2 regions of the Mesorhizobium sp. EU05-FHT14A09 genome follow, and region 1 is predicted to be linked to the other one. Evidence: predicted binding sites of a transcription regulator. Region 1 holds the regulator's gene; the other holds the start of a gene.

Region 1 (15,358 bases):
CTGGAACGCGACACCATCGACAATCGCGCGAATTCTCACCAGACCCCTCGTTTTGAAGAACTCAGCCGAATGCGGCCAGACAACGTAGGTCCAGCCGCCGGTGGCCGAGCTCCTTTGTATCAACGCATCAAAAGACGTCTCGAGCACTTGTCTCATTTTTCGCTCCCAGGTTTCACCAAGGACGCAAGATGAGAGGCCGCTCCGACGGCGAGTGTAAGATTTTCCAGATCGGAGGGATCCGGGCCTCCAGCCTAGCTGCCAGATTCGACCGCGCCGCCATTCTCGGCCCAGTCCTTGAAACCGCCGAGGTTATAGACCTTCTGGAAGCCCATATCCTTGAGCATCTTGCCGCTCAGTGCCGATCGGCCTCCGGAAGCGCAGTAGACAATGATCGGCCGATCCTTGCGAAGCTCGGCATTGTGATAAGGTGTCTCGGCATCGGCACGGAACTCGAGCATGCCGCGCGAGATGTTGATCGCACCTTTGATCTTGCCGCTGGCCAGGACTTCCGGAGCATCGCGCACGTCAACCACCACGGCATTTTCGTCGGCGATCAGTTTCCGCGCTTCATCTGCGGTAATTTTCGGCACCGCCGCATTCGCCGCTGCCATCATGTCTTTGACGCTGCTTGGCATTTTGTGCCTCCTCCGTAACGAACAGCCCGGAGCCTAGTAGGACAAGTTGAGTCTGGATAGACCATCGAAAGGCCTACGCCCCGAAGACAAATCACCGTCACGTGAAAACGCCCACCAAGACGGTCGATCCTGGCGGGCGTCGATAGGAAAGCCGTGAGGCGGAAGCCTTATTGGTTCGGAACCTGCGGCTGGGCGGGCTGCTGCGTTGTCGGAGCCGTCGTACCGTTTGCGGCAGGAGCCGCTGTACCACCGGCAGGCGCCGCTGGCTGCGTGCCGGCAGCATCACCGGAAGGCGGTGTCGGAGCGGCAGCCGGTGCAGTCGGGACGTTACCGGGTAGCTGATCAAGAACACCCTTGCCGCCTGTCTGCTGCGTAATCGGAGCACGATCCAGGAAGTCGGTCGGTTTGCCGCCGTAACGCGCAACGATCGAAAGGACCAACGAGGTGGCGAAGAAAGCCGCCGCCAGGATCGCCGTAGCACGGGTCAGCGCGTTGGCAGCGCCACGCGCGGTCATGAAACCTGAACCGCCACCGATACCAAGACCGCCGCCCTCAGAGCGTTGCAGAAGCACCACGCCGACAAGCGCGAGCACGATCATGAGATGGATGACGATCAGGACGGTTTGCATTGTCTACCTTGGCAAAACTGGCGCGGACACCAGCGTCGACCGGTGAACAGGTGGCGGCTCATACAATGCTTTCGTGGCATTTCCAAGCCCGGTGCCCGAATATGGGGATCGGGGTTGCCTTTGCAACCGCCGAACGTTTCCTACAGACTCCTGTAAGCCTCGGCGATACCGAGAAAATCGGCTGCCTTCAGGCTGGCACCGCCAACCAGGGCGCCATCGACATTGGCAACGCCCAGCAATTCCACCGCATTGGAAGGCTTGACGGAACCACCATAGAGAATGCGAATCCTGGCGGCTTCGGCAGCTCCGAGCTTTTCGGCAAGTTTCGCCCGGATATGGGCGTGTGCCTCGGCAACATCGCCAGCCGTCGGCGTCAGGCCGGTGCCGATCGCCCAGACCGGCTCGTAGGCCAGGATCGCGTTGGCAGCTGTCGCGCTTTCAGGCACCGAGCCGGTTACCTGTCGCGATAGCACGTCGAGCGTAGCGCCCTGCTCGCGCTGCTCCCGGGTTTCGCCGATGCAGATGATCGCCACGATGCCTGCTCGCCACGCCGCCTCCGCTTTGGCATGGACCGCAGCATCATCTTCGCCGTGGTCGGTGCGACGCTCGGAATGCCCGACGATGACGTGGCTGGCACCGGCGTCCTTCAGCATCTCCGCGGAAATGTCACCGGTATGCGCACCATTTTCCCTGGCATGGCAATCCTCACCGCCAACCTTGATCGGAGTGCCCGCAACCGCTTCAGCAGCACGCGACAGCAAAGTCGCCGGAACACAGACCAGCGCGTCCGTTTCGGTGTCAAGGCCGCTCATGAAGCCATAACCGATCGAACGCAGTTCGCCAAGCGAAGCGGCGGTTCCGTTCATCTTCCAGTTGCCTGCCACGAGGAGACGTATACCTGGCGTCATTCTGCGGTTCTCCGATCGTTCTGTCCGGGCCTTCCCTACCAAAAACAGGCCACAAAGCAATCGACAGTAGGCTTGAAGGACGCTATTGCGCTTGGCTTACTTCAAATACGGACAACATCATGCTCTCTACATTGCGAAGCGCGGCGGGAACCTGGGTCGCAAAAGCCCTGCTCTCCCTCTTGGTGATCAGCTTCGCTGTTTGGGGTATCTCCAGCCGCATGATGGGCACCATCGCCGGGCACCATAGTGTGCTGACGACAGGTGGCACGTCTGTTTCCGTAACGGAATACCGCCTCGCCTACGATCGCGAGCTCAATGTGATGTCGCAGCAGTTCGGCCAGCGGCTGACGCGGGAACAGGCCAAGGCGCTCGGTGTCGACAACCGCGTGCTCGTGCAGTTGGTCTCCGGCGCCGTGCTTGACGAACAGGCACGCAAGCTCGGCCTTGGCCTTTCCGAGGACCGAGTTGCCGAACTCACCCGCGATGACCCTGCTTTCAAGGGCGGCAACGGCCAGTTCGATCGCCGGCTGTTCGACTATGTACTGCGCCAGATCGGCATGCGGCCGGAAGACTATCTGAAGAACCGTGTGCAGGTTGCGACCCGCCAGCAGATCGTCGAGGCCGTGTCCGACGGCATGAAAGCCCCGGATACGTTCCTCAAGGCCGTCGCGCTTTATCGTGGCGAAGATCGCACCATCGACTATCTGGTGTTGCCGAAAGCGCTGGTCGAGCCGATCGCGGCACCGTCCGACACCGACCTGAAGACCTATTTCGAGGCCAACAAGAAAAAATACGCCGCCCCGGAATACCGCAAGTTTTCCTATGTCCGCCTCGAGCCCGAGGACATCATGGATCTGTCCGCGGTAACCGAGCAACAGATCAAGGACGACTACGAGAAGAACAAGGCCCGTTACACGACACCTGAAACACGCACCATCGAGCAGCTCGTCTTCAAATCGCCTGAAGCGGCAACCGCCGCATTCGATTCATTGCGGAGCGGCGCGACCTTCGACAAGCTGGTGACGGCGGAAGGAAAGACGCAGGCCGACACGCTGCTTGGTACGCTGGCCAAGGACAAGATCGCCGACAAGGCCGTCGCTGAAGCCGCCTTCGCGCTCAAGGCCAATGAGGTCAGCCCCGTCGTTCAGGGTGCCTTCGGCCCGGTGCTGCTTCGCGTCACCGAAATCAAGCCGGAAGTGGTGAAACCGGTTGCCGAAGTGTCGGATCAAATCCGCAAGGAACTGGCCGTCAACGAAGCGAGCCGCATCCTGCTCGACACCCATGATTCCTACGAAGACGCACGCGCCGGTGGTTCCACCATGCAGGAATCCGCCGACAAGCTGAAACTGAAGGTGGTGCCGATCGAGGCCATCGATCGTACCGGCCAACGCCCGGATGGTACAGTCCTCGCAGGCCTGCCGGAATCGGTATCGCTCATCCGCGCAGTGTTCGATGCCGAGCAGGGCATCGAGAACGAAGGGCTGACGACCGCCGACAATGGCTATGTCTTCTACGAGCTGAACGGCATCACCCCTGCCCGTGACCGCACGCTGGACGAAGTGCGTCAAAAAGTGGTCGCCGACTGGACCGAGGCTGAGGCAGAGAAGCGGCTTACCGCCAAGGCCGACGAACTGGAAAAGCGCGTCAAGGCAGGAGCCACCCTCGACACCGTCGCCGGTGAGCTGAAGCTCGAAAAGCAGACCAAGCGCGGCTTGAAGCGTGAAGCCGATGACGCAGATTTCGGCAAGGAGGGCACAGCGGCTGCTTTCGCCATCGCCGAAGGTGGTTCGGGCATCGTCTCGGCTCCCACAGGCACGGCCAAGATCCTGTTCAAGGTGGCGGAAGTGTTCGAACCGGCTGCTGCCGATCCCTCGGCCGTTCCTGACGATGTCAAGAAGTCGTTCGCATCCGGCATGTCGGACGATCTCCTCGAGGAACTGGTCGCGCAATTGCAGTCGCAGTTCAGCGTCAAGGTCGACCAGGTGGCGATCGAGCAGGCCCAGCAGATCCAATGAGTGCGCTGAAACCCCATATCGCCAAGGTTGCAGCAGGCAAGACACTGTCCTTCGAGGAAGCGCGCGAGGCCTTCGACATCATCATGTCGGGTGATGCCACGCCCGGCCAGATCGGCGGTTTCCTGATGGCGCTGCGCGTGCGCGGCGAAGCCGTCAGCGAGATTTCCGGCGCGGTGGCGACCATGCGCGACAAGATGCTGCGTGTCGAGGCACCAGCAGGTGCGGTCGATATTGTCGGCACCGGCGGCGACGGCTCGCATTCGCTCAACATTTCCACGGCCTCCGCCTTCGTCATCGCGGGCGCAGGCGTGCCCGTGGCCAAACACGGCAATCGCGGCCTGTCTTCGCAGACCGGCTCGGCCGATGTGCTGACCGGGCTCGGCATCAAGATCGACCTGACGCCAGAAGCGATCGGGGATTGCATCGCCAAGGCTGGCGTCGGCTTCATGTTCGCGCCATCGCATCATCCGGCCATGAAACATGTCGGCCCGGTGCGCGGCGAGCTTGGCACCCGCACGATCTTCAATCTGCTTGGCCCCCTTTCCAATCCGGCCGGCGTTGGCCGCCAGATGGTTGGTGTCTTTGCGCCGGAATGGGTCGTTCCGGTCGCAGAAGCGTTGAAGGCGCTGGGAGCCGATCATGCCTGGGTCGCCCATGGCGATGGCTATGACGAAATCACCACGACTGGCGAGACGGATGTGGCCGAACTGGTCGGCGGCGCGATCCGTACTTTCAAGTTGACGCCGGAGGCGGTCGGGTTGAAACGCCATAGCAAGAAGGATTTGCGCGGCGGCAACGCCAGCTACAATGCCGAAGCCTTGCGCAAGCTGCTTTCCGGAGCACCGGGGGCCTATCGCGATACCGTGCTCATGAACGCGGGCGCAGGCCTTGTGGTCGCCGGCAAGACCGCGACACTGGAAGACGGCGTGAAACAGGCCGCAGCCGCGATCGACACCGGCAAGGCCAAGGCGGTGTTGGAAAAACTGGTCAAGGTTTCCAACGAGTAGGTCAGGATCGAACGATGGCCGATATCCTGCGCAAGATCGAGGCTTACAAGCGCGAAGAGATCGCCGCTGCCAAGGCGCGTCTGCCGCTGGCCGAGCTCAAGGCACGCGCCGCCGATGCCGACCGTCCACGTGGCTTCCTGGCCGCACTGGAGGCCAAGCGTGCTGCCGGGGCGTTTGCGCTGATCGCGGAGATCAAGAAGGCAAGTCCATCCAAGGGATTGATCCGAGCCGACTTCGATCCACCCGTCCTTGCGAAAGCGTATCAGGCCGGCGGTGCCGCGTGCCTTTCGGTTCTGACCGATTCACCCTCCTTCCAGGGTGCGCCGGAATTTCTGACCGCGGCCCGCGCCGCTGTTGCTCTTCCGGCCCTGCGTAAGGATTTCATGTTCGATCCCTATCAGGTCTATGAGGCGCGCGCCTGGGGCGCCGATGCCATCCTGATCATCATGGCGAGTGTCGACGATCGATTGGCGGCGGAACTTGAAGACACCGCCTTCTCGCTCGGCATGGACGCACTGGTCGAAGTCCACGACGAGGATGAGACGCAGCGCGCCTTGAAGCTCAAGTCGCGCCTTCTCGGCATCAACAATCGCAACCTGCGCACGTTCGAGACCAGTCTGGAGACATCGGAGCGGCTGGCGACGATTGTGCCGGCCGATCGGCTGCTGGTCAGCGAAAGTGGCATTTTTACCCATAACGACTGCCGCCGCATGGAAACAAGCGGCATCGGCACCTTCCTTGTTGGGGAAAGCCTGATGCGGCAGGTCGACGTGACGGCCGCAACCCGCGAGTTGCTCGGGCTCGATGCCAGAGCAGAGGCCGTCTGACATGAGCGGAAACGCCCTCACCCATCTCGGTGCGCAGGGCGAAGCGCACATGGTCGATGTCGGCGACAAAGCCGAAACGATCCGCACCGCGGTGGCCGAAGGTTTTGTTTCGATGCAGGCTGCAACACTGGCCATGATCCTCGATGGAAATGCCAAGAAAGGCGACGTGCTGGGGACTGCCCGCGTCGCCGGGATCATGGCTGCGAAGAAGGCGCATGAACTTATTCCGCTCTGCCATCCCTTGCTGCTGACCAAGGTCTCGGTCGATATCGAGCCAGAACACGCCCTGCCCGGCCTGAAGGTCACGGCGCTCGCGCGTGTCACTGGAAAGACCGGCGTCGAGATGGAAGCCCTGACCGCGGCCTCGGTCGCCTGCCTGACCATCTACGACATGGCCAAGGCGGTGGACCGCGCCATGATCATTTCCGGTATCAGGCTGGTGGAGAAGACCGGTGGAAAGTCAGGCGACTACAAGGCGGGCGCCTGATGTCGCTGGTTCCGGTCGAGGAAGCTTTACAACGACTTTTGGGCGATGCGGAGCCGCTCGGGGCGGAAACCGTTGCGCTCGCGGATGCTTTTGACCGGGTGCTGATGGCGCCGCTGGCGGCTCTGCGCACGCAGCCGCCGTTCGATGCCTCCGCGATGGATGGCTATGCGGCGAAGGCTGCCGATGTCGCAACGACACCAACGACGCTGAAGGTCATAGGCAGCGCGCCGGCCGGCCGCGGGTTTCACGGCACCGTAAGCACCGGCGAGACCGTGCGGGTCTTCACCGGCGCCCCCTTGCCCGCCGGCGCCGACACCATCGTCATCCAGGAGAACGTGCGCGATCTCGGCAACGGGATGATCGAAGTTCAGGAGCCCTCGTCCGAGGGACGCAATGTCCGCCGTAAGGGCCTGGATTTCAATGCCGGCGATGTTTTGCTCAAGAAAGGGCGCGTTCTCGACGCCGCAGCGTTGTCGCTTGCCGCTTCTGCCAATCATCCGGCGCTCGCCGTGGTGCGTCGGCCACTGGTTGCCATCATCGCCACCGGCGACGAATTGTTGCTGCCCGGCAGCGCGCCGGGACCTGACCAGATCATCTCGTCAAACGCCTATGGCGTGGCGGCTGCCGCGCAATCCGTCGGCGCGCATGCGCTGGACCTCGGCATTGCCCCCGACAACAAGGACGCGATCGCCGCCGCGGTCCGGCAAGCTGTCGATGCCGGCGCCAACGTGATCGTCACTCTGGGTGGTGCTTCTGTTGGAGACCATGATCTCGTCCACGAGGTGTTGACCGGCGAAGGCATGACGCTGGACTTCTGGAAGCTCGCCATGCGCCCCGGAAAACCGCTGATGTTCGGGCGGATGGGCGCAGTCCGCTGCATAGGATTGCCCGGGAATCCCGTGGCCAGCCTCGTCTGTTCGCAGCTTTTCCTGAAGCCATTGCTCGCGCGGCTCGGCGGAAGGCCTTTCAGCCAGGATATCCGCGAAGCACGGCTCACGACCGACATGGCCGCAAATGACCGCCGCCAGGACTACATCCGTGCCCGAATCGAACAGGATGGCGACACACTGGCGGCGACGCCGTTCGGCGTGCAGGATTCCTCGATGCTGCGAACGCTCTCGGAAGCCAACGGATTGATCATTCGTCCGCCGCATGCGCCTGCCGTCAAAGCCGATTCGATCTGCAAAGTATTGATGCTGCGCTGATCCGACGTTTTGGCTTCGGCCGATGGATAGCCGGCAGAGGCCCTGACCGTCATTCACCAGGGCTCGATGATCGAGTGCTCGCGGATGGCGAGCGGGAGGGGAATTTGGTTCCGAAAGAACAGCCTTTGCCGCCCCCTGCACAAGATCACCGCGATTATCTCGGAGCCGTTCAGGTGCTGGGTCTGGCGGGGCTGTGTGCGATTGGCTCGGAACTGCTGGCAGCTTATGCCGAAAACACTGGGAAAATAGCCGCCGTTCTCTTCGCATTGATTTTCTTTGCAGCACTCTACGGCGCCCCGGCATTGCTCGCGCGTGAAGTCGCCCGTCGACTCGGATGGGGTTGGCCGTCGCTGCTCTTGCTCACGCTTGCGCTGGGTATTGCCCAGGCATGCCTGATTGATCAGTCTCTCTTCAGTCAGGATTATGTCGGATACGAGGGCTGGGCAGAATCCCGGCAGGCGGCTTTTATCCCAGCACTATCCGTCAGTGCAAATCAGGCATTCAATTTCATCATCGGCCACGTAATTTTCAGCTTCGGCGCACCGATCGCGGTTGCGGAAGCATGGCGACCCGATCGTGCCCACAGGCCCTGGCTAGGGCCTGTGGGCATAGCGATTGCCGCTATAGCTTATGCGGGTACCGCGGTGCTTATCGCCTCGGAACCAGATTCCCGCAGTGCCTCGGCGGCACAATTCACCATATCCGCTGGTCTGGCCGCCGCATGTGTTGCAGCCGCGTGGGTTGTAGGAAGAAATTCCCGACTGAAATTGGACCTGGCGAGAGATATCGCGGCGCCCGCCCCGCTTTTCGTCTTTGCGCTGACCCTCCTGCCAGCCCTCGTATTGGCGAGCGATATCTTCGGGGAAAGCTGGGATGGCTTCCTCTTCAACGTCGTTGCTACCGCTGTCATCGGCGGACTCATCTGGCAGCAAGCGCGGCGACCAGGCTGGGATACCCGCCATATCGCCGCCATTGCCCTGGCTTTTCTGGTGAGCAGAGGCGTGCTGGCATTCACCTATTTTCCGCTGGCGGGTCAGGTGGAGCCATTCGCCAAATATGCCCACAATGTCGCCATGATGCTGGCCGTGCTCATAGCCGGCTGGTTTGCATTACGCCGGTCCAAGTCAAAGCAGCCAACTTCCTGATGGGCGTGGCAGACGCATTGCGCGTCAAAACGTGACGTCGCCGGTGACCAATCGGCTACGCCCTTTTTGGCAGGACAAGATCGCCGACCGTATAGGTATGGAATTCACATTTCGAGACGGCATCCAGTTTGCGGAATTTTTCCGCGAACACGGGATCGGAGAAGAACTCCTCGACATTGCCGGCGCCCTGGATCGCTTCGACATTGACGACGGTTTCACCGTCGGTGCTCCTGGCGAGTGTGCTCCACAGAAAGCCCTTCTGGCGTTCGGCGACGTAGTGCACGACATCCTGGATGATGGCGAAAGCTTCTTCCTGCTTCCCCGGATGGGCATGGATAACGTTGACCACGAAGGTCGTCGGCTGCGGTGAGGCCGAAAAGCCTGCGGTGAGTTTGCTCATGAAAGTCTCCATCTGACGATCGCGGCTGTCTTGCCGCGGCGTCCTCTGGATATTCAGGACAAACAGGCAGATAAATATTCTCGCATTCTCATAACTAACGAAGAAAATTCCGCAATTGGACAGACTTGGAACACTCGGCATCTTCGTGCAGGTCGCGGAAGCCGGAAGCTTTATCGGCGCAGCGCAGCGACTCGGCCTCACTGCTTCCGCTGTCGGCAAAGCCGTCGCGCGCCTTGAAAACGAAATGGGTGCCCGGCTCTTTCACCGCTCCACGCGGAGCATGGCCCTTACTGAAGAGGGAAGCTTCTTCCTTGCGACATGCCGGCGCATCCAATCGGAATACGAACAGGCGCAGGTCCAGCTTTCGAGATCGCAGGTGACCCCGCGCGGGCAGCTTCGTGTTTCCCTCCCGCTCGCGGGCATGCTGTTGATGCCGACAATGTCGGCCTTCATGGAACGATATCCGGATATCAATCTCGACCTCGATTTTACCGACCGGCTCGTCGACGTCATCGAAGAGGGCTTTGATGCGGTGATCCGCACCGGAGATGTCGGGGACACGCGCCTGATGAGCCGCAAGCTCGGCACTTTCCGGCATAAGATCGTGGCAGCGCCGAAATATCTCGCCGAAAACGGCACACCCGAGACGCCGGAAGACCTCCTCAAACACCGTTGCCTTCATCATCGCTATGCGAATTCCGGGCGGCTCGAACCCTGGCCCCTCATGCGCGATGGGCGCGATGTGAAACTCGATCTTCCCGTGACCACCGTTGCGAGCACGCTGGAGCCATTGATCTACCTCGCCGAGCGATCTTTCGGCGTCACTTGCCTGCCGCCATTCGCGGTATCGACCGAACTGGCCCAGGGCAAACTTGTATCGCTGCTGACCGATTATCTTGGCGAAACCGGAACCTTCCGCATCCTGTGGCCAACAAGTCGCCACCTCTCGCCCAAGGTCCGTGTCTTCGTCGACTACATGGTCGAAAATCTGTTTGCTGATTAAGTGCGAGCGGCGCGCCTTCCTGGATTCCACGACGCGACCTCGCGGAACAAGAAGCAGCCATCCCCGCCGTTACGCTGAACAAAGGGTCAACAAATTCATTAAACTTTAAATGGTTGCGGAACACAAATGGAACAGATAGTGTTTGTTCCGGGTTTGTTTTTCTGATTCCGGTTCCGTTCCACGGAGGGTGGCGATGCTGACACGCAAGCAACACGAGCTTTTGCTCTTCATCCATGAGCGGCTGAAGGAAAGCGGGATTCCACCGTCCTTCGACGAGATGAAAGAAGCGCTCGATCTGGCGTCGAAGTCGGGCATCCACAGGCTGATCACCGCTCTGGAGGAGCGCGGCTTCATTCGCCGCCTGCCAAACCGGGCCCGTGCACTCGAGGTGCTGCGCCTCCCCGACTCGATCGCTCCTGGCCTCAATGCGGCCAAGAAGTTTTCACCGGCCGTCATCCAGGGCAGCCTGGGTCGCACGGTACCCAAGGAGCCGCAGCGCCTGCAGGCTCCCAGCAATGACGACGACGCTACCGCCGCCGTTTCCATCCCGGTCATGGGACGCATCGCGGCTGGTGTGCCGATCGACGCCATCCAACATCGAACGCATTCGATTTCCGTGCCGCCGGACATGATTTCGGGCGGCGAGCACTATGCCCTGGAAGTCAAAGGTGACTCCATGATCGAAGCCGGTATCTTCGATGGCGATACGGTCATCATCCGCAATGCCAATTCGGCCAATCCGGGCGAAATCGTCGTGGCTCTCGTCGACGAGGAAGAAGCGACGCTCAAGCGTTTTCGTCGCAAGGGTGCCTCGATCGCGCTGGAGGCTGCCAATCCCGCCTACGAGACCCGCATTTTCGGCCCAGACCGGGTCAAGGTACAAGGCAAGTTGGTCGGGTTGATCCGTCGGTATTGAAGCGCGGACCTTAGTCAATTAGCCGGCTATTTATCGTTTTTATGAACGACATCAGCGTTGACGGCAGTCCGGGAAGGTATCTTGTCCGGCCTGCCTTTGGACTTGTACGCCTTTTCCGGCCGCGGCGGTAATCCCCTCGCCTCGCGCGTAAAGCCTCGTTGCATGTGCCAGGGTCGATCCTTGGTATCGAGCGCGAACGAGATATTAGCCGGCTTATCTGCAGAGGCGTTAAACCATACTGCGGCACTGCCGACGCGGGCGAGATCCTGCTTGGTGACAACCACGACTGCGGGATCGTTGCAGGGGTCGGGGGCGGTTGCATCGTCGATGACAATAAGCGACGCAACCGCGCAGGCCGATTTGGCAGACTCGGTGCTGGCGGCCGTCACCACGACGGCACCTGACAGGTGACGGGCAAAGCACAGCCGCCGAGCGCACAGGAATGGCGTTCCGAGGGGCATATCGAGCGCATTTTCAACAGTCAGATCGACGTCACCCGAAACATCTTCGGGTAAGATTGTTGTCTCCAGATTGAGCGCCCTGCGCCAGTTGTCGAACGTAAACGGATTGGGTCGCGCCCTGCTGACCGCTATCTCGTCGCCGCCGATTGGCAGAGCCACAAGGCGCGCGTCCTCGGAGATCAGCACATCGGGTGTTTCGACATTGCCCATCGTCAGCAGACCGGCAAGCGCAAAAGGTAAGGCCAGCAACCGCAACCATGTCGTCGTCATCGCGCCGATGGCGAGCGCGGCGGTGACGAAAAGCACCGATTGCGTCGAAACCAGACCAACACCATCGACAGGCGAGCGCGCGGAAATCCAGTCGGCGATTGCCATCATGACCGTAAGTCCCTTTCCCATCGCATAAAGGAACGGTCCATCGGCGCCAAAGGGCATCGCGAGTGCGCTGAGTACGGCCGCCGGCATGACGACAAGCGAAACCACCGGCATGACGGCCAGATTGGCAAACAGGCTAAGCGGCGACACCCGCTGAAAATGCCAAACCGCGAACAGCGTTGTCGCAAGGCCGGCCACGATCGAGGTTGCGGCCATTGCGCCAACTGCGATCAAAGACTTATGCGCGAGAAAACCAACGAAAGAGCGCGCAGGCGGTGCGGCTACGGGCATCACTTCACGCCGTTGAGCCCAGGCCGCGTAGGCGCCGATCAGCGCAGCGGTCGCTGCAAACGACATCTGGAAAGACGGACCAACCACCTCATGCGGCGCGGTCAGGATGACGATCACCGCCGAGATTGCCAGATTGCGCATCGACAACGCCGCACGATCGAACAGCACCGCGATCAGCATCACCGACAACATGATGAAGCTGCGTTCTGCCGCCACCACCACGCCGGAGATCGCAAGATAGGCGGCGATCGAACAGAGAGCAGCGAAAGCGGCATACTTCTTGACCGGCCGACGCGCAGAGAAATCGGGAAACAGCGCGAACGCCCCGCGCAACAGCAGCATTATGGTGCCTGCCACCAACGCCATATGCAGGCCGGATATCGAGATGATGTGATAGATGCCCGTCCGTCGCATCGCTTCATTGACAGAATCTGGAATACCGGCGCGCACGCCGACGATCAGCGCTGCGGCGATCTCTCCTTCCGGCCCGCCGATCGAAGCACGAATGCGATCTGCAATCGTCTCGCGTGCGGTCTCGACGGCGACAGACAGCCGAGTGGCGAGCGGTGCCGTTTCCTCTCCCGGAGAGACAAGCCTGGGCTTGCCCATGAAGAAGCCGGTCGCGCCGATCCCGTCGAAATAGCTTTCGAAGGAAAAATCATAGCCGCCAGGTCGCACCGGGCCGGCGGGCGGCATCAGTCGAGCGTAGCCGGACACGATCGATCCGGCACGGATATCGGCTGGCATTGCCAGCGCTGACAGCCGTACGCGTTGGGGCTGATAGCGCAGCTTGGGCCGCTCGGTGCGTATGACGTCCAGCGTCAACCGCGTCCGCCCGGTTGCCGTTGGCTCGACGGAGATGACCCTGCCGGTCACACTGGTCGACACCTGTGCTCCCAGCGTATCGCCAGGCATGCGCCATGTCTCGACCTTGCCCGCAAGGATGCCGAGCACGAGGAGCAGTATCGCCATCGCCGCAAGGTGCACACCAGGGCGGGAGCGCGAGAGCAATGTGATGACCGCCAGAACCAGGCTGCTGGCGATCAGTTGCGGGAAGGCCGGTTCTGCATCGAGCCAAAAGTAGACCGTCGCCCCAGTTGCCAGAAAAACCGGCACGAACAGGAAGGCAACGCCACGATCGAACTCCAACGCAACCGCGCCGGCCAACAGAGCGCGCGGATCTCGACCGATCAGCTTTCGCAAGCCTGGCCAGCGGACCATCGGCCATGACGGATCGTCAGCGGGAACGGCTGTGGCTTCGGAACGCAATCTTCGCCGTTCCGCGATCAGATCGTCGAGCGCTGACGGCATTTCGATCGCCGGCGCGTCCGCCGTCACAGCAGTGGCGCCATCGGCGTCAGCCGCAGAAGACGCGAACAGAAGACGCTCGTTGATGCCTTGTTCGGCATCAGCGTCCCCTCGCCCAACCCTCCCCGGTCCAGCCATCGGGCCTGCCCCTTGCGCCCCTGACCTCCTATGCTACATGAACGCCCAAACAACGAAAGTCCGCGCATCTGCGCTTCTCCCCGAGAGTTTCATGTCCGATCAGGTCGTCACCCGTTTCGCTCCCTCACCCACCGGTTATCTGCACATCGGCGGCGCACGCACTGCGCTGTTCAATTGGCTGTATGCCAAGCACACCAATGGCAAGATGCTGCTGCGCATTGAAGACACCGATCGCGAGCGCTCAACCGAGGCCGCCACTGCCGCCATACTGGAGGGGCTGACCTGGCTGGGCCTGACCTGGGACGGCGAGGCTGTCTCACAGTTCCAGCGTGCCGCACGCCATCGCGAGGTCGCCGAGGAACTGGTGCGGTTGGGCAAGGCTTATTATGCCTACGAGACACCTGCCGAGCTCGACGCCATGCGGGAAGGCGCCCGCGCGCAGGGATTGCCGCCGCGCTACAATGGCCATTGGCGCGACCGCGACGCTTCCGAGGCGCCGAAGGGTGTTGCCGGCGCTATCCGCATCAAGGTGCCACGCGAGGGTGAGACCGTCGTCGACGATCTCGTGCAGGGTGAGGTGCGCTTTCCAAACAAGGATCTCGACGACTTCATCATCCTGCGTTCGGACGGCATACCGACCTATATGCACGCAGTCGTGGTCGACGACCATGACATGGGCGTCACCCACATCATTCGCGGCGACGACCATCTGACCAACGCTGCGCGTCAGACCGCGATCTACCGCGCCATGGGCTGGGATGTGCCGAAGATGGCACATATCCCGCTGATCCACGGCGCCGATGGGGCCAAGCTGTCCAAGCGCCATGGCGCGCTCGGGGTCGAAGCCTATCGCGCCATGGGCTACCTGCCCGAGGCGCTGCTCAACTATCTCGCGCGTCTCGGCTGGAGCCATGGCGACGACGAGGTCATGTCGATCGCGCAGATGGTGTCGTGGTTCGACATCGGCGACGTAAACAAAGGTGCCGCTCGTTTCGACTTCGCCAAGCTCGAGGCGCTGAACGGCGTGCACATGCGCGGCATGGAGGATGCGGCACTGACCAAGGTGTTTTTCGACACGCTGCCCCATCTGCCGAATGGCGAGGCGCTGGCCGCCCAGCTGGACGAGCAGAAGAAGGCCCAGGTGCTGCAGGCGATGCCTGGCCTGAAGGAACGCGCCAAGACGTTGGTCGAGCTCGCCGACAGCCTCTATTTCATCGCGGCGCAGCGCCCGCTCCAGCTCGACGAAAAGGCAGCCTCCTTGCTCGATGCTGACGCTAAAGCGGTCCTCAAGGCAGTGCTCGGCCATTTCCAGGCACTCGACGAATGGACCGTCGCCACGACCGAAGCCGCCGTCCGCGCTTATGCCGAGACAGCTGGCGTCAAACTCGGCAAAGTGGCGCAACCGTTGCGCGCCGCCCTCACCGGCCGCAGCACGTCGCCGGGCGTCTTCGACGTGCTGGTAGTGCTTGGCCGGGACGAAAGTCTTGCTCGCATCGCCGATCAAATCGATTAGGAGTTCTGGTCCAAGAACTTTAGCATTGAAAGGTTTCTTTTGCGGTGCAACATTGCCGCCGGATCAATCAGCCCTAATTATTCCGGCGGCTGTAA
Region 2 (15,358 bases), 260 kb from region 1:
ATCTGCGAAACCGTCTGGCTCTCAATTGGCAGGCCGGTGGCTGGCGAATAGGGAATGCCGACGCGTGCGAACAGCAGGCGCATGTAGTCGTAGATCTCGGTGACGGTACCGACCGTCGAGCGCGGATTGCGCGAGGTGGTCTTCTGCTCGATCGAGATGGCGGGCGACAGACCGTCGATCTGGTCGACGTCCGGCTTCTGCATCATCTCAAGGAACTGGCGGGCATAGGCCGAAAGACTTTCGACGTAGCGACGCTGCCCCTCGGCATAGATCGTGTCGAAGGCGAGGGACGATTTGCCCGAGCCGGACAGGCCGGTCATTACAACGAGGCTGTCTCGCGGCAGGTCCAGATCGACGTTCTTCAGATTGTGCTCGCGCGCGCCGCGAATGGAAATGTACTTATGGTCGGCCATGCCGCTCCGCCGCCTCAGCTAGCAATGTTTCGGATCGGCGACCCCAGCCGCCGTCCGTTCATATGGGTATTGTTGCCGCAAGATCGAGACTCTCGGGCGATCATGAGCGTTTAAGCGTCTTTCGCGCGGGCGAGCAAGCAAAAAAGAACAAAGGCCGAACGCGCTCCTGACAATGCGATGTCAGCAGAACGTGACGTTCCGGACCGTTCCGATCACAATTTTCGCAATCGGGCGACTGCCGGTTGACGCTGCGGAAGTGAAGGCGCAAGGTTAGCCGTCGCCTGAACCGATCGCCCCGTGGCGATCCTCGAGCCGGAAGGCGGTCTGCGAGGCGCCGCAGACCAGACGAGTGAGAGTTCGGCAGACAGCAAGAGCAACCAACAGAGGAGCGAGGCATGACCCCACCGGACAGTCCCTTCAGGCTCCAGCTGTCGTTGGAGCCACGGCGGGCATAGGTGTCAGGAAGGCTGCGCTTTCCGCGCAAACCGTGACCTGCCGATCCCCTACAATCAGAGACCACAAGTCGGGTCGTCGGCCGTGAGCCGCGAAGAACCCGAAATCCAAAGCCGGTAAAACGCTCCCGGCAAAATTGGGTAAAGCCCTAAAAAGCCCCGTCCGCATGCCAAGGCAGCGGCGGGGCTGTTCTTTTGTGGTGAGCCGCGTTTCAGCCTGCCGGCGGCAGATGCATCAGAACCCGCCGGCTATCGTCGTGGCGCGGGAAGATTGCCCGCCCCAACATCCACGATCACCGAACCGGAAATGCGCACATCCATATCGCCGACCTTGAACTGGCGGCCGGAGGCTGGATCATAGTCATCCGGCTCCGGTTGCGGGGCCGCCGGCTTGACAATGCTGTAGCCACCATTGACGCCGGGCAGCGGCTTTGCCGCCTGTTTGCCGGCGTCGCCGGCAAATCCAGACGATGTCGAAAGCAGGCCGGCTGCGAGCGCGGCGAGACACAACGGTGGCAGGCGACGAATGAGGACCATGGTGTTCAACATAGGTGTCTTCACCCGCCAGGGCCAGTGCCGTGGTGAAAGATGCGATGTGCGGTGACTTCTTACGCCGCCCGTTTGCGGGTGCCGTAAACATGGTCGACCACGCCCCATGTCCTGGCTTCCTCCGCATTCATGAAATGATCGCGATCGAGCGTGCTCTCGACTTCCTCGCGCGTGCGGCCGCAATGCTCGGCATAAAGATCGATCATCTGCCGCTTGGTCTTCAGTATGTCCTCGGCATGTCGCTGGATGTCCGAAGCCTGGCCCTGGAAGCCGCCGAGCGGCTGATGCAGCACGATCTTGCTGTTGGGAAGCGCGATGCGCCGGCCGGGGTCGCCAGCCATGAGCAGGAACGAGCCCATCGAGGCGGCAAAGCCCATGCACACGGTCGAGACCGGGCAGGAGATGTAGCGCATCGTGTCATAGATGGCGAAGCCGGAACTCACCACGCCGCCGGGTGAGTTGTTGTAGAGCGACACTTCCTTCTCGGGATTGTCCGCTTCGAGCGACAGCAGCTGCGCGCAGATGATCGCGGCCATGTTGTCCTCGATCTGGCCGTTGACGAAGATGATGCGTTCACGCAGCAGACGGGAGAAGATGTCGAAGGCGCGTTCGCCGCGGCTCGACTGTTCGATCACCATCGGCACAAGATTGGCGACACCGGACATTGTCTTGGTTCCTTCCTGTTTGCGCATGATCCCGAAAATCGGAATCGATTTTCGGAAAGGATCATGCGCCAAATCAAAGTGTTAGAGCGTCCTTTTGCGCGTCCGAATGGACGCGCGGCGCTAAGCGGCCATGCGCCATTGCGGCGCATTCGCCGCCGCGAGGGTTTTGGTGGGTTTTAGGGCATCGACGACGACGCTGCAGCGGGCACCTGAGATGCCGCAGACTGCCGTTGTCGCGGCGACGAAGCCGTCATGGACGACACGCAGATGCGTGCCGCCACCGGCGGCGCGTGTCAGTTCGAAGGTGACGACGCTGTCGAACCCTTCCGTAGCATTGGTTTTGTCGGCTTCGCGCCAGGAATAGCGCAGCAGGCGGCAAGGCTCGGCTTCCAGCACCGTGCAGTCGATGCGGCTTTGCGTGCCGAGCGAAAAGCGATGCCCGGTCTCGGCCTTGATGTCGCTGGGCATCAGCCAGGCCGCGACGATCTCCGGTTCGGTGAGCGCGCGCCATACTTTTTCGGGCGCTTCCGGCAGATCGCATTCAACAACGATGTCGTCGGGTGAGGTCATTGATCCATCTCCTTCAGCACGGTCTTCAGCCTTTCGATGCGGTCGGGCCAGAAGGCGCGGTAACGTTCGATCCAGGTAAGCAGCGGCGACAGCCCCTCTGGGGCGGCCCGGTAGAAGGCGTTGCGGCCGACGCGGCGTTCGCTCACCAGCCCGGCGCCGCGAAGGACAGCAAGATGCTGCGACACCGCCGGCTGCGACACCGGCGTGCCGGCGCGCAGCTCGGTGACGGTCATCTCCTCGTCGACCAACCGTTCGAACAGCGCGCGGCGGGTCGGGTCGGCCAGGGCCTTGAAGATCTCGGATTCGATCATGCCGAAAACATAAGTGGATACTTATTCGTTTGGCAAGGGCCTTTTCGCGCAAGGAATTGAATTGCGGCGCACAGGCTCCTTGGCAGGCGTTCCTTGACAAGGAGAGGTTGCAGGATTTAGAACAGAAATAGAACAAAAACCTTGTGGGAAAGGGCATGTCCATGGAGGCGGGCAGGCCCCCCAGCCTATATGGTGCGGCGAGAATTCTGGTTTCGGACGAGCGCGGAGAAGTGTGATGGCTGGTAGCGTCAACAAGGTCATTCTGGTGGGTAATCTGGGAGCGGATCCCGAAGTTCGCCGGCTGAACTCGGGTGAGCCGGTGGTGAACATCCGCGTCGCCACCTCAGAAAGCTGGCGCGACAAGAACTCGGGCGAGCGCAAGGAAAAGACCGAGTGGCACAACGTCGTCATCTTCAACGACCAGCTCGCCAAGGTTGCGGAGCAGTATCTGAAGAAGGGCATGAAGGTCTATGTCGAGGGGCAGTTGCAGACCCGCAAATGGCAAGACCAAGGCGGCCAGGAGCGGTACACGACCGAAGTCGTGCTGCAGAAGTTCCGCGGTGAGCTGCAGATGCTCGATGCGCGTGGCGGCCAGGGCGATGGCGGCCAGGTCGGCTATTCCGGCGGCAACCGCGACAGTTTCGGTCAATCCGGCCCGAGCGACTTCGGTGGCGGGCGCAGCTCCGGCGGCGGTGGCTTTGGTGGCGGAAACGGCAATCGCAGTGGCGGTGGCGGTGGCGGCGGTTCGCGCGAACTGGACGACGAAATTCCATTCTGATTGCTGGCGCCGGAACGCGCGGGGCCAGGGACCTGAATGGTCATCCCGGCAAGGAGCTAAGGCATGAGCGTAATGGCACGCGTGGTGGCGTTCGGCCTGCTGTTCCTTGCCATGCTGTCCTCTGCCGTTTCGGCGGCAGAGCGGCTCGACGACAAGGCGCGCATTGCCGTCGTCTCGGCGTTTCCGCCCGAATGGCTGGCGTTGCAGGCCGATCTTTCCGACCGCGCCGAACATGAAATCAACGGCGGCAAATTCATCACCGGCAAGCTTGCCGGCAAGGACGTCGTGCTGTTCCTGAGCGGCGTCAGCATGGTCAATGCGGCCATGACCACGCAAGTGGCGCTCGACCGTTTTGTCGTGACGTCCGTGGTCTTTTCGGGCATCGCCGGCGGCGTCGACCCAGCGCTCAGCATTGGCGATGTCGTCGTTGCCGATCAGTGGGGCGAATATCTGGAAGCGGTTTTCGCGCGCAAGGTCGGCGACGGTTACGAAATTCCGCCGTTCCTTCCGAAAGACCAGTTTGCCGGTTACGGCATGATCGTGCCGCGGTCGGTAACTGTCACCCGCAAGGGCGGCGAGGAAACAAAGTTCTGGTTCCCCTCCGACCCGGCCCTGCTGGAGGCCGCTCGAAAGGTCGCTGACAAGCTCGACCTGCAGGCTTGCGCTCCAGAGAACAAATGTCTCGCCAAGCCGCCCAAGATCATTGTCGGCGGCAATGGCGTTTCCGGCCAGGCTTTCGTCGACAATGCCGAGTTTCGTGACTATGTGCACAAGACCTTCGATGCCAAGGTGCTCGACATGGAAAGTGCGGCGGTCGCGCATGTGACCTACAGCAACGGCGTTCCGTTCCTGGCAGTGCGCAGCCTTTCCGATCTTGCCGGCGGCGGAGAGGGAGCCAACCAGATGGCGACCTTCATGGCACTGGCGTCGACAAATTCAGCCAGTGTCGTCAAGGCACTGCTGGCCGAGATGCCGTAAGGCGAACATCAGAATACAAGATGCCTGAAATGTAGGGATGCAGGGATGAAGGCGCGTATCAAATGGGTCGAGGGCCGCACATTCGTTGGTGAATCCGGCAGTGGCCACAAGCTGGTTCTCGGCACGACGCATGGCGATGACGGCAAGACACCAGGCCCTAGTCCGATGGAACTGCTGTTGATCGGCACCGGCGGCTGCTCGGCCATCGACGTCGTGCACATCCTGGAAAAGGGGCGTGAGCAGGTCGAGGATTGTGTCGTGGAGCTCGATTCCGATCGCGCGCCGACCGACCCGAAGGTGTTCACGCGGATCCACATGCATTTCATCGTCAAGGGCAAAGGCCTGTCGCACGACAAGGTCAAGCGCGCCGTTCAGCTGTCAGCTGAAAAATACTGCTCGGCCTCGATCATGATGAGCAAGACGGCGACGGTGACGCATGATTTTGAAGTGGTCGATACCGCTGCCGGATAGAAAGCGGCTGCGGTAATCCGATCCTCGATCGATCAGCTCGCTGCCAGCGCCTTGATGCCGTCGGCCACGAATTGAACGGCGAGCGCGGCCAGGATCACGCCCAGCAGCCTGGTCAGGATCGAGCGTCCGGTCTGTCCGAGGATGCCGTCGATGCGTTCCGCCAGCACGAACACCAGATAGGTGATAAGCAGGCAGGCGAGGATGATGCCGAGCAGCGCCAACTGCCCGCCAATGCCCTGGAACGAGCTCGACAGCAGGACGGTGGCCGAGATGGCGCCTGGGCCGGCGATCAGCGGGATCGCCAGCGGGAAGGCCGCGATGTTGTGGATGTGATCCTTGGTGATGGCGACATCCGCGCTTTTCTCCTTGCGGTCCTGCCGGCGTTCGAAAACCATCTCGAAGGCGATGAAGAACAGCAGGAAGCCGCCGGCCACTCGGAAGGCCGGCAAGGTGATGCCGAACACCGAAAGGATCGAGGCGCCAGCGACGGCAAACAGCGCGATGACCAGAAAGCCGATGATGGAGGCGCGAACCGACACCTGGCTGCGCTGTTCGCGATTCATGCCGCGCGTCACCGCGAGGAAAAGCGGCGCGAGTCCCGGCGGATCGATGGTCACGAGCAATGTCACGAAGGCGTTGAACAGGCTTTCGTAGCTCGGCATGCCGTTCCCCTCTCTCGGCGCAACCGTGTCATTGGTAGCGCGATATCAGGGCGTTGCCAACGCTTTGCGGACAGCGTTCGGGTTAGATGCCTGCACCGCAGTACGCCTCTATCCGATAGCCGTCCGGATCGATGGCGAAGGCCGCGAAATAGCTGTCGCCATAATCTGCGCGCAGGCCTGCCTTGCCATTGTCTCCGCCGCCATGGGCAAGTGCTGCGGTGTGGAAGTCACGCACGCTGTCGCGGCTTGGCGCGGCGAAGCAGAAATGAAGGCCGGACGCCATATCGGCCGGGACAGGCCGCTCGACCTCGAGAACCCAGAGCGAAACCTGATCGCGGCCATAGCCCAGTGACCCCGGTGATTCACTGAGGCATGAATAACCGAGCGACGTCAGGACCGCGTCATAGAAGACCTTTGAACGGGACTGGTCGGCGACACCGATCGAGACGTGGTCGAGCATTTTGAACCTCGCTTTGTGTTGGAATGGGAGTGTCAGGCGATCCGCTGCGCCAGGAATTCGACTTGCAGGCGCCAGCCTTCCTCGCCGTCGGCGCGTTCGCCCAACCAGCGGAAGGCGTTGTCGGAGATCTCGGTGAAGCGCCAGCGTGTCCTGGCGCCACTGCCTTCGTTGCCGATCTGGACGATATCGGCACCGTCAGCCCGGCCAGTCTGCCGGCTGTGATATTGCGTGCGCGGATCGCTCCACAGGATGTGCCAGGCATCGATGCCGGGATCATAGATCCGCAGCGTGGTGCCATAGAACGTCCAGGGGCCGAGTTCCGGTGACGGTCCGGCGTCGCGGGCAGGCAGGATCCAGACGTCCTGGATGGCGCGTCCCTCCAATGTCCAGCCAAACTGGATCTCGCCGCGGCCCGTGAGCAGCTTGCCATCATCCGTCCAGCGTCTGGCGTCGAAGCGCCATGCCCCGACAAAACGACCATAGAGGGCCAGCTTGTCGGCGTGCGTGGCTAAAGGAGCTTGTGCCAGCAAGGCTTCGGCGAAAGCGTCCTGATGATGCATGGTAACCTCTAACCTGTCAGGAGACATGACAGGCGTAGTGCTGGCCCGCTGTCCGGGCTTGGGAAAAATTGCTAAATCGCGGCGATGAGCCAGCAGATGCGAATGCTTGCCACAGGGGCCGGATGGAGCGTGGCCGACATCGTCTGTACGGCGACGGTGGGCGAGCGGCCGTTCGAGGAGGAACACGGCTCGTTTTGTATTGCGGCCGTTACGCGTGGCACTTTCCGCTACCGATCGAGGCAAGGAACTGCGGTGATGACACCGGGTTCGCTGCTGCTTGGCAACGCACGGACCTGTTTCGAATGCGGGCATGAGCACAGCAGCGGCGACCGCTGCCTATCGTTCCAGTTCTCTCCCGAGATGCTGGAAAGCGTTGTGGCCGATGTGCCCGGCGCGAAACATGTGGAGTTCGACGTCCCGAACCTGCCGGCACGCCGGGAGCTCGCCGCGCTTTTCGCCGATACCGAAGTTGCGTGCGACGAGGCCGATGCCAATGCGCTGGAGGAGATCGCGCTGCGGCTGGCAGGCGCTGCCACAACGTTGTCAGGCTCGCGGATACCGGCCAAGATCAGCCTGCGCGATGAAAAGCGGGTCGCTGCTGCAGTAGGTCTGATCGAGACCCATGGCGAGGAGCATCTCTCGCTATCCGAACTGGCGGACCAGGCTGCGACCAGCCCGTATCATTTCCTGCGTTCGTTCCGCGCGATCGTCGGCATGACCCCGTATCAGTTTCTGCTGAGGACACGATTGCATCGCGCCGCCGTCCGATTGCTTGCCACCGGCGACGCCATTTCCGAAATCGCCTTTGACGTCGGGTTTGGTGATCTGTCGACGTTCAATCGCCGTTTCAGAAGGGTGATGGGCCAAACGCCGACCGGTTACAGGCTGGCCAGACGGGCTGTCCCGAAGCTGCGCCGGCTATCGGCTTGAGTGGCAAAAACCGCCGCGACCTCAGGTTGTTGCGAGGGGGATTTCGTGGTTGTCCTTGCGTGAGCAGACAGGCGCATTTCACACGGTCGCCACAATCTGTCGAAGGTCATTTGAGTTGCGTTTTCCGGCTCTGCTTATCTATTTGAAATAATTTGAAAAATAAGCACTGGAAAACATCGGGTCGGCAGCGAAAAAGCGAGCCCTCGCATTGGAGAACGGCGCGGCTTTCCTATATAAGAGGCCAGTGATTCCCAGCTGATTGCGATCTAATTTGACCGACCAGAAAACACCGCAGGGGCCGGACGGCCCTTCAGGCATCGAACCGATTTCCATCATCGAGGAGATGCAGCGCAGTTATCTCGATTACGCCATGAGCGTCATCGTCAGCCGTGCGCTGCCCGATGTGCGCGACGGCATGAAGCCGGTGCATCGGCGTATCCTGTTTGCCTCGCATGAAAGCGGTTATCACTGGAACCGCAAATATGTGAAGTCGGCGCGCCCGGTCGCCGATGTGATGGGTAAATATCACCCGCACGGCGACGCCTCCATCTACGACGCTTTGGTGCGCATGGCGCAAGACTGGTCGATGAGCGTGCCGCTCATCGACGGGCAGGGCAATTTCGGTTCGATCGACGGCGATCCACCGGCTGCCATGCGCTACACGGAATCGCGACTGACCAAGGTTGCGCACGAGTTGCTGGAGGACATCGACAAGGACACCGTCGATTTCCAGGACACTTACGACGCCTCGGGGCAGGAACCGCGTGTTCTGCCAGCGCGTTTTCCAGCGCTGCTGGTCAACGGTGCCGGCGGTATCGCCGTCGGCATGGCCACGAACATCCCGCCGCACAATCTGGTGGAAGTCTGCAACGGCGCCATCGCCGTCATGGAAAATCCGGCCATCGATCTTACCGAGATGATGGAGATCATCCCTGGGCCGGACTTCCCGACCGGCGGCCTGATCCTTGGCCGCACCGGCATCTACAATGCCTATTCGACCGGCCGTGGTTCGGTGGTCATGCGCGGCAAGGTGCATGTCGAGGACATACGTGGCGATCGTGAAGCCATCGTCATCACCGAGGTTCCCTATCAGGTGAACAAGGCCTCGATGATCGAGAAGATGGCCGAGCTGGTGCGCGAGAAACGCATCGAAGGCATCTCCGATATCCGCGACGAAAGCGACCGCCAGGGTTACCGCGTGGTGATCGAGCTGAAGCGCGACGCCAATACCGAGGTCATCCTCAACCAGCTCTATCGCTTCACGCCGCTGCAGACGTCGTTCGGCGCCAATATGGTGGCACTCAACGGCGGCAAGCCGGAAGTGATGACGCTGCTCGACATGCTGCACGCCTTCGTGGCTTTCCGCGAGGAAGTCATCAGTCGGCGCACCAAGTTCCTGCTGCGCAAGGCGCGTGACCGCGCTCACGTCCTGGTCGGCCTGGCCATCGCCGTGGCCAACATCGACGAGGTCATCAAGCTGATCCGCCATGCGCCGGATCCTCAGTCGGCGCGTGATCAGTTGATGACACGCCGCTGGCCGGCGGCCGATGTCGAAGCGTTGATCCGGCTGATCGATGACCCGCGTCATCGCATCAACGAGGACGGTACCTACAATCTGTCCGAAGAGCAGGCCCGCGCCATTCTCGAACTGCGCCTGCAGCGCCTGACCGCGCTCGGACGCGACGAGATCGCCGACGAATTGAACAAAATCGGCGCCGAAATCGCTGATTTCCTTGAGATTCTGGCATCCCGTGCGCGCATCCAGCAGATCGTCAAGGACGAGCTCATCGCCGTGCGTGACGAGTTCGGCACGCCGCGCCGCACCGAGATCACCGATGCCGGCTCGGACATGGAGGACGAGGACCTTATCCCGCGCGAGGATATGGTCGTCACCGTCTCGCATTCGGGCTACATCAAGCGTGTGCCTCTGTCGCTCTACCGGGCGCAGCGCCGCGGCGGCAAGGGCCGCTCAGGCATGTCGACCAAGGACGAGGATTTCGTCACGCGGTTGTTCGTGGCCAACACGCACACGCCGATCCTGTTCTTCTCCTCGCGCGGCATCGTCTACAAGGAGAAGGTCTGGCGCCTGCCGATCGGCAACCCGCAGTCTCGCGGCAAGGCGCTGATCAACATGTTGCCGATCGAGAATGGCGACCGCATCACGGCCATCATGCCGCTGCCGGAAGACGAAACGAGCTGGGGCGAACTCGATGTGATGTTCGCCACGACGCGCGGCACCGTGCGCCGCAACAAGCTGTCTGATTTCGTCGACGTGAAGCGCAACGGCAAGATCGCGATGAAGTTCGACGAGGAAGGCGATGCCATCCTGGCGGTCGAGACCTGCACTGACAATGACGATGTCTTGCTGACCGCCAATACCGGTCAGTGCATCCGCTTCCCGGTCAATGACGTGCGTGTGTTTGCCGGTCGCTCGTCGCAGGGTGTGCGTGGCATCAACATGGGCGATGGCGACAGCGCCATTTCCATGGCGATCATCGAGCATGTCGATGCGGATCCGGCGGAGCGCGCGGCTTATCTCAAGCGCTCGGTCGCGGAACGTCGTCTTGCCGGTGCCGGCGAAGAAGAAGAGGTCGCGCTGACCAATGAGGAGGTTTCGGAGGAAGCTCAGCTTTCCGATGAACGCTACGAATTCCTCAGGCAGCACGAGCAGTTCGTGCTCACCGTTACCGAATATGGCTATGGCAAGCGGTCTTCGTCCTATGACTTCCGCCTGACCAGCCGCGGCGGCAAGGGTATCCGCGCCACCGACGTCTCGAAAGTCGGCGAGATCGGTCCGCTCGTGGCCGCCTTCCCGATCGGCAATGACGATCAGATCATGCTCGTCTCCGATGGTGGTCAGGTCATCCGCGTGCCCGTGCACGATATCCGTTTCGCCAGCCGCGCTACCAAGGGTGTCACCATCTTCAACACCGCCGAGGGTGAAAAGGTGGTGTCGGTGGAGCGCATTTCGGAACCGCAAGGTGAAGACGAGGCGGGCGACGGGGATGCCGTCGAAGGCAGCGATGACGCGACTTCAAGTGACGGTAACGAAGGCACGGAAGCCTGATCGATCAGGCGGCCGGCTGTGAAGCGTCCGGCCTAAGTGCAGAAATTGCATGTTGTTTAAGAAAGGGCGGCTTTCTCAAGCCGCCCTTTCTTTTTGCCTGCCGAAGGCTGGATCTCGGATCTTGCCCAACCGACGTCGGACCGGTGGCGCATTGGGCGGCCTGTGATCCGGTCTATGGTGTCGAACAGGCGACCTGGGACGAAAGTGAGTGCGGGAGAGACAAATGGAACAGAACGATCCTCTTCTCCGCCTGGCAGCACCATCCGATGTCGCGGCGGTGGCTGCGCTGACCGAGCAGGCCTATGCCGTCTATACGCAGTTGCTTGGCGCGCCGCCCATCCCCGTCACCGAGGCGTACGGGCCGCGCGTCGATGCAGGGCAGGTGTGGCTGCTGGAGCTTTCAAGCAAGCTGGCCGGATTGATCGTGCTTGAACGACATGCCGACCACATGCTGATTTTTTCTGTCGCCGTGTCGCCGGACTTCCAGGGAAAGAAGCTCGGCATCCGACTACTCGACTGGGCCGAGCAGCAGGCGCTCGAAGCCGGGCTTCATCTGGTCAAGCTCTACACAAACGCCAGAATGGAGCGGAATATCAAACTCTACTCGGCCTATGGCTATCGGGAAACCGGCAGGCGGGCCAACCCGAAGCGGCCGGGTTGGACTGTCGTGGATATGGAAAAGCGACTGGCTGGCTGAACCCGATGCGGGCTACTCAATTCCGGAGAACCGTCACACGCTTTTCCCGGGATTGCTTCACCGATGTTTGCCGAAACGATGACGACGATCGAGATCGTCGAGGCGAACGCGTTCGGCTTCCTGATGCAGGCCGAAAACGGTCGCGATCAGCATGGCTACGGTCATTGCGGTGGCGAGCATGAGGATCATCATGACTTATATCTCCTGTTCCCTAAACGAGCAGAAGGTGAATTGGTTTCACCGCGCATGATCATCTGTACGTGAACAGACTTTAACCGTGTGTGATCACGCCGTTCATCTGCTGTTCATGGTTGACGAAGGGTTCACGCCGCAGTCCGGCTGGCCATTTGCGTTCCGGCCCGGTGCCCGCTAGAAGCAGCATCATGACCGAACGCACCGCTCTCTATGCTGGCTCCTTCGACCCGTTGACCAACGGCCATCTCGATGTGCTGAAGGCGTCTTTGGCGATCGCTGACACGGTTTATGCCGCGATCGGCATACAGGCGTCGAAGACGCCGCTGTTTTCCTTCGAGGAACGTTCCGAGCTGATCGAAAAGGCCGCAACCGCCGAGTTCGGCAGCGAAGCCAAGCGTATCCGCGTGGTCTCTTTCAGTGGCCTGGTGATCGATGCTGCCCGCAAGCATGGTGCCGCAATCATGATCCGCGGCCTGCGCGATGGCACCGATCTCGACTACGAGATGCAGATGGCCGGCATGAACGAAACGATGGCTCCGGAACTGCAGACCGTCTTCCTGCCTGCGAGCCCGTCGGTGCGCACGATTACCGCCACATTGGTCCGCCAGATAGCCTCGATGGGCGGCGACATTCGTCCCTTTGTGCCGGCGGCCGTTGCCGGGGCGCTCAAAGCCAAATTCGCGAAATAGGTCCAGACCCTAGATATTTCGGAGATCATTCCATGCAGCTCAAAAAGCTCGTCGCTTTCCTCGTCGTGCTCGCCGGCCTGTTCGGCGGTGCGTCGCAGGCTTTCGCGGCAGACCCAGAAAACACCATGATCATCACGCTGAAGGATGGCGACGTCGTCGTCGCCCTGCGGCCTGACCTTGCGCCCAAGCATGTCGCCCAGATCAAGAAGCTGGTGCGTGAAGGCGCCTACGACAACGTCGCCTTCCATCGCGTCATCGACGGCTTCATGGCGCAGACCGGCGACGTGCAGTACGGCAACATGAAGAAGGGCTTCGATGCCAGCCTTGCCGGCACCGGTGGCTCGAAGGAAGCTGACCTGCCTGCCGAGTTCTCCAAGGAGAAATATGCACGCGGTGTCGTCGGCATGGCACGCGCGCAGGATCCGAACTCGGCGAACTCGCAGTTCTTCATCATGTTCGCGCCGGCACCGTCGCTGAACGGCCAGTACACCATTGTCGGCAATGTCGAGAAGGGCATGGAACTCGTCGACAAGATCAAGAAGGGCGATGCCGCCAGCAACGGTTCCGTCTCGGATCCGGACCGCATGGTCAAGGTTCGCATCGCTGCCGACAAGAACTGAGTTTTATCAAAAGGATAGCAGAAATGGCTGAAATCAAGGATCGCGAAAACGCGCTCATCATGGAAACGACCAAGGGCCAGGTCGTCATCGAACTGTTTCCGGATCTGGCGCCCGGCCATGTCGGCCGCATCAAGGAGCTGGCTCGTGAAGGCGCTTATGACGGCGTCGTCTTCCACCGCGTTATCGACGGCTTCATGGCGCAGACCGGCGACGTGAAGTTCGGCAAGTCGGGCGGCAAGGATTTCAACCCGTCGCGCGCCGGCATGGGCGGTTCCGACAAGCCGGACCTGAAGGCGGAGTTCTCCAACGTCAACCACGCTCGCGGCACCTGCTCGATGGCACGCGCGCAGAACCCGAACTCGGCGAATTCGCAGTTCTTCATCTGCTTCGAGGATGCCGGCTTCCTCAACCGTCAGTACACGGTATGGGGCCAGGTCATCGAAGGCATGGACAATGTCGACAAGATCAAGCGCGGCGAGCCGGTGCAGGATCCCGACAAGATCGTCTCGCTGAAAGTTGCAGCGGACGTGAAGGCCTAATTCCGATGGCTGGCGCTCTCTGGTCGCTTCTCGGCGTCCTTGCGGGCGCCTTCATCGCCATCCAGGCTCCCATCAATGCCCAGCTCGCCCGCGGGCTGGGCGTGCCGGTCGCCGCCGCGGCGATCTCGTTCCTGGCGGGCGCGATCGTTCTCGGCATCGTCACGTTCTTCACCACGCGGGCCCAGGGCATCGCCATCGACTGGCGTGCACCGGCGCCATGGCTGTTCATCGCCGGTGGAGCGCTCGGCGCTTTCTATGTGACGAGCTCGGTGCTGCTGACGCCCAGGATCGGCGCCGCCGCGCTGATGGCATTCCTGGTTGCCGGCCAGTTGCTGGCTGGCATGCTGGTCGACCGGATCGGCTTCCTCGGGGTTGCCGTGCGCGAAATCTCGATGGGCCGTATCGTCGGTGCGGCGCTGCTGCTGACCGGCGCGCTGATGATCCGCCTCTACTAACCCGGCCTTTCGGCAACGAGCATGGTGGCGGATCGACCGAGATCGCGCTATTGCCGCTGCCATGAAAGTGGATCTCTTCGATTTCGACCTGCCGGAGGAGCGCATCGCGCTTCGCCCGGCCGAACCGCGCGATACCGCGCGACTTCTGGTGGTTCGCCCGGGCGAAGGGCTGACCGACAAGCTGGTGCGCGACCTGCCGTCGCAACTCGATCCCGGCGACGTGCTGGTCTTCAACGACACCAAGGTCATTCCCGCGCAGTTGCGCGGTATCCGTCGGCGCGGCGAGGCTTCGGCCCAGGTGGAAGCAACGCTGCATATGCGCACCGGCGCCGATCGCTGGCTGGCCTTCATGCGGCCGGGCAAGCGTATCGCCGAGGGCGATCGTATCCATTTCGGCCATGACGGCAGTTCCTGTTTCCTTGGCCAGCTCGATGCGACGGTGCTTGAAAAGCGCGATGGCGGCGAGGCGCTGCTGGGCTTCGATCTTTCCGGCGCGTTCCTCGACGAGGCGCTGCACGCCGTCGGCCATATTCCGCTGCCGCCTTACATCGCCTCGAAGCGCGATGACGATGCGCGCGACCTCGCCGACTACCAGACGATCTATGCCAGGGAAGAGGGGGCGGTGGCTGCGCCGACCGCCGGCCTGCACTTCACGCCCGATCTGTTCGCGGCATTGGACGCAAAGGGTATCGAGCGCCGGTTCGTGACCTTGCATGTCGGCGCCGGAACCTTCCTGCCGGTGAAAGCCGACGACACGGCCGACCACAAGATGCATGCCGAGATCGGTCATGTCTCGGCTACGGTGGCGGATGCGCTGAACGCGGCCAGGGCGCGGGGCAATCGTATTGTCTGCGTCGGCACGACATCGCTGCGGCTGCTGGAAAGCGCTGCGCGCGCGGATGGCATACTTCGGGAATGGTCCGGCGCGACCGACATCTTCATCACGCCTGGCTACCAATTCCGGACCGCCGATGCGCTGATGACGAATTTCCACCTGCCGCGCTCGACGCTGTTCATGCTGGTTTCGGCCTTCGCCAGACTGGACACCATGCATGCCGCCTACCGGCATGCCATCGAGACCGGCTATCGGTTCTATTCCTACGGTGACGCCAGCCTGCTGTTCAGGGCGTGACGAGGTTCGGCATTTCGGTGCTTTGCGCTTAAGGTGCCCTTGCGGGGGCGGCCATAAGCGGAGGAGCAGGGATGGACCACGATCTCGACGCCATGAGCCGCGACCAGCTTGTCGCGGAAGTAAGGAAGCTTCGCCAAGGCATTCGCCAGCATCGCGATTCGACCG

The links. The regulator LexA, encoded in region 1, represses DNA repair genes until DNA is damaged. The targets are predictions, from matches to a motif close to TGTTCNNNNTGTGTTCNG.
Region 2: a site for LexA is predicted at 3,078-3,095, ahead of ssb (single-stranded DNA-binding protein). Genes of this name have one in related genera too.

Annotation. Positions count from the first base shown of each region.
Region 1 covers NZ_JBYTDF010000002.1:151,578-166,935, forward strand. Annotated here, with positions in the region: gene AC3WTO_RS08045 (DUF1905 domain-containing protein) at 1-156, opposite strand, end outside; gene AC3WTO_RS08050 (rhodanese-like domain-containing protein) at 252-635, opposite strand; gene secG (preprotein translocase subunit SecG) at 803-1,264, opposite strand; gene tpiA (triose-phosphate isomerase) at 1,405-2,172, opposite strand; gene AC3WTO_RS08065 (peptidyl-prolyl cis-trans isomerase) at 2,292-4,187, shown strand; gene trpD (anthranilate phosphoribosyltransferase) at 4,184-5,194, shown strand; gene trpC (indole-3-glycerol phosphate synthase TrpC) at 5,209-6,021, shown strand; gene moaC (cyclic pyranopterin monophosphate synthase MoaC) at 6,023-6,508, shown strand; gene AC3WTO_RS08085 (molybdopterin molybdotransferase MoeA) at 6,508-7,713, shown strand; gene AC3WTO_RS08090 (hypothetical protein) at 7,818-8,858, shown strand; gene AC3WTO_RS08095 (antibiotic biosynthesis monooxygenase) at 8,914-9,258, opposite strand; gene AC3WTO_RS08100 (LysR family transcriptional regulator) at 9,374-10,261, shown strand; gene lexA (transcriptional repressor LexA) at 10,455-11,177, shown strand; gene AC3WTO_RS08110 (ComEC/Rec2 family competence protein) at 11,204-13,750, opposite strand; gene gltX (glutamate--tRNA ligase) at 13,842-15,263, shown strand.
Region 2 covers NZ_JBYTDF010000002.1:412,550-427,907, reverse strand. Annotated here, with positions in the region: gene uvrA (excinuclease ABC subunit UvrA) at 1-413, opposite strand, end outside; gene AC3WTO_RS09495 (hypothetical protein) at 1,115-1,414, opposite strand; gene AC3WTO_RS09490 (ATP-dependent Clp protease proteolytic subunit) at 1,474-2,079, opposite strand; gene AC3WTO_RS09485 (SRPBCC family protein) at 2,200-2,649, opposite strand; gene AC3WTO_RS09480 (ArsR/SmtB family transcription factor) at 2,646-2,960, opposite strand; gene ssb (single-stranded DNA-binding protein) at 3,196-3,738, shown strand; gene AC3WTO_RS09470 (5'-methylthioadenosine/S-adenosylhomocysteine nucleosidase) at 3,802-4,716, shown strand; gene AC3WTO_RS09465 (OsmC family protein) at 4,762-5,187, shown strand; gene AC3WTO_RS09460 (MarC family protein) at 5,220-5,849, opposite strand; gene AC3WTO_RS09455 (VOC family protein) at 5,932-6,309, opposite strand; gene AC3WTO_RS09450 (hypothetical protein) at 6,342-6,869, opposite strand; gene AC3WTO_RS09445 (helix-turn-helix domain-containing protein) at 6,972-7,799, shown strand; gene gyrA (DNA gyrase subunit A) at 8,071-10,866, shown strand; gene AC3WTO_RS09435 (GNAT family N-acetyltransferase) at 11,090-11,563, shown strand; gene AC3WTO_RS09430 (hypothetical protein) at 11,621-11,755, opposite strand; gene coaD (pantetheine-phosphate adenylyltransferase) at 11,947-12,447, shown strand; gene AC3WTO_RS09420 (peptidylprolyl isomerase) at 12,480-13,067, shown strand; gene AC3WTO_RS09415 (peptidylprolyl isomerase) at 13,091-13,606, shown strand; gene AC3WTO_RS09410 (DMT family transporter) at 13,612-14,061, shown strand; gene queA (tRNA preQ1(34) S-adenosylmethionine ribosyltransferase-isomerase QueA) at 14,123-15,193, shown strand; gene AC3WTO_RS09400 (hypothetical protein) at 15,265-15,358, shown strand, end outside.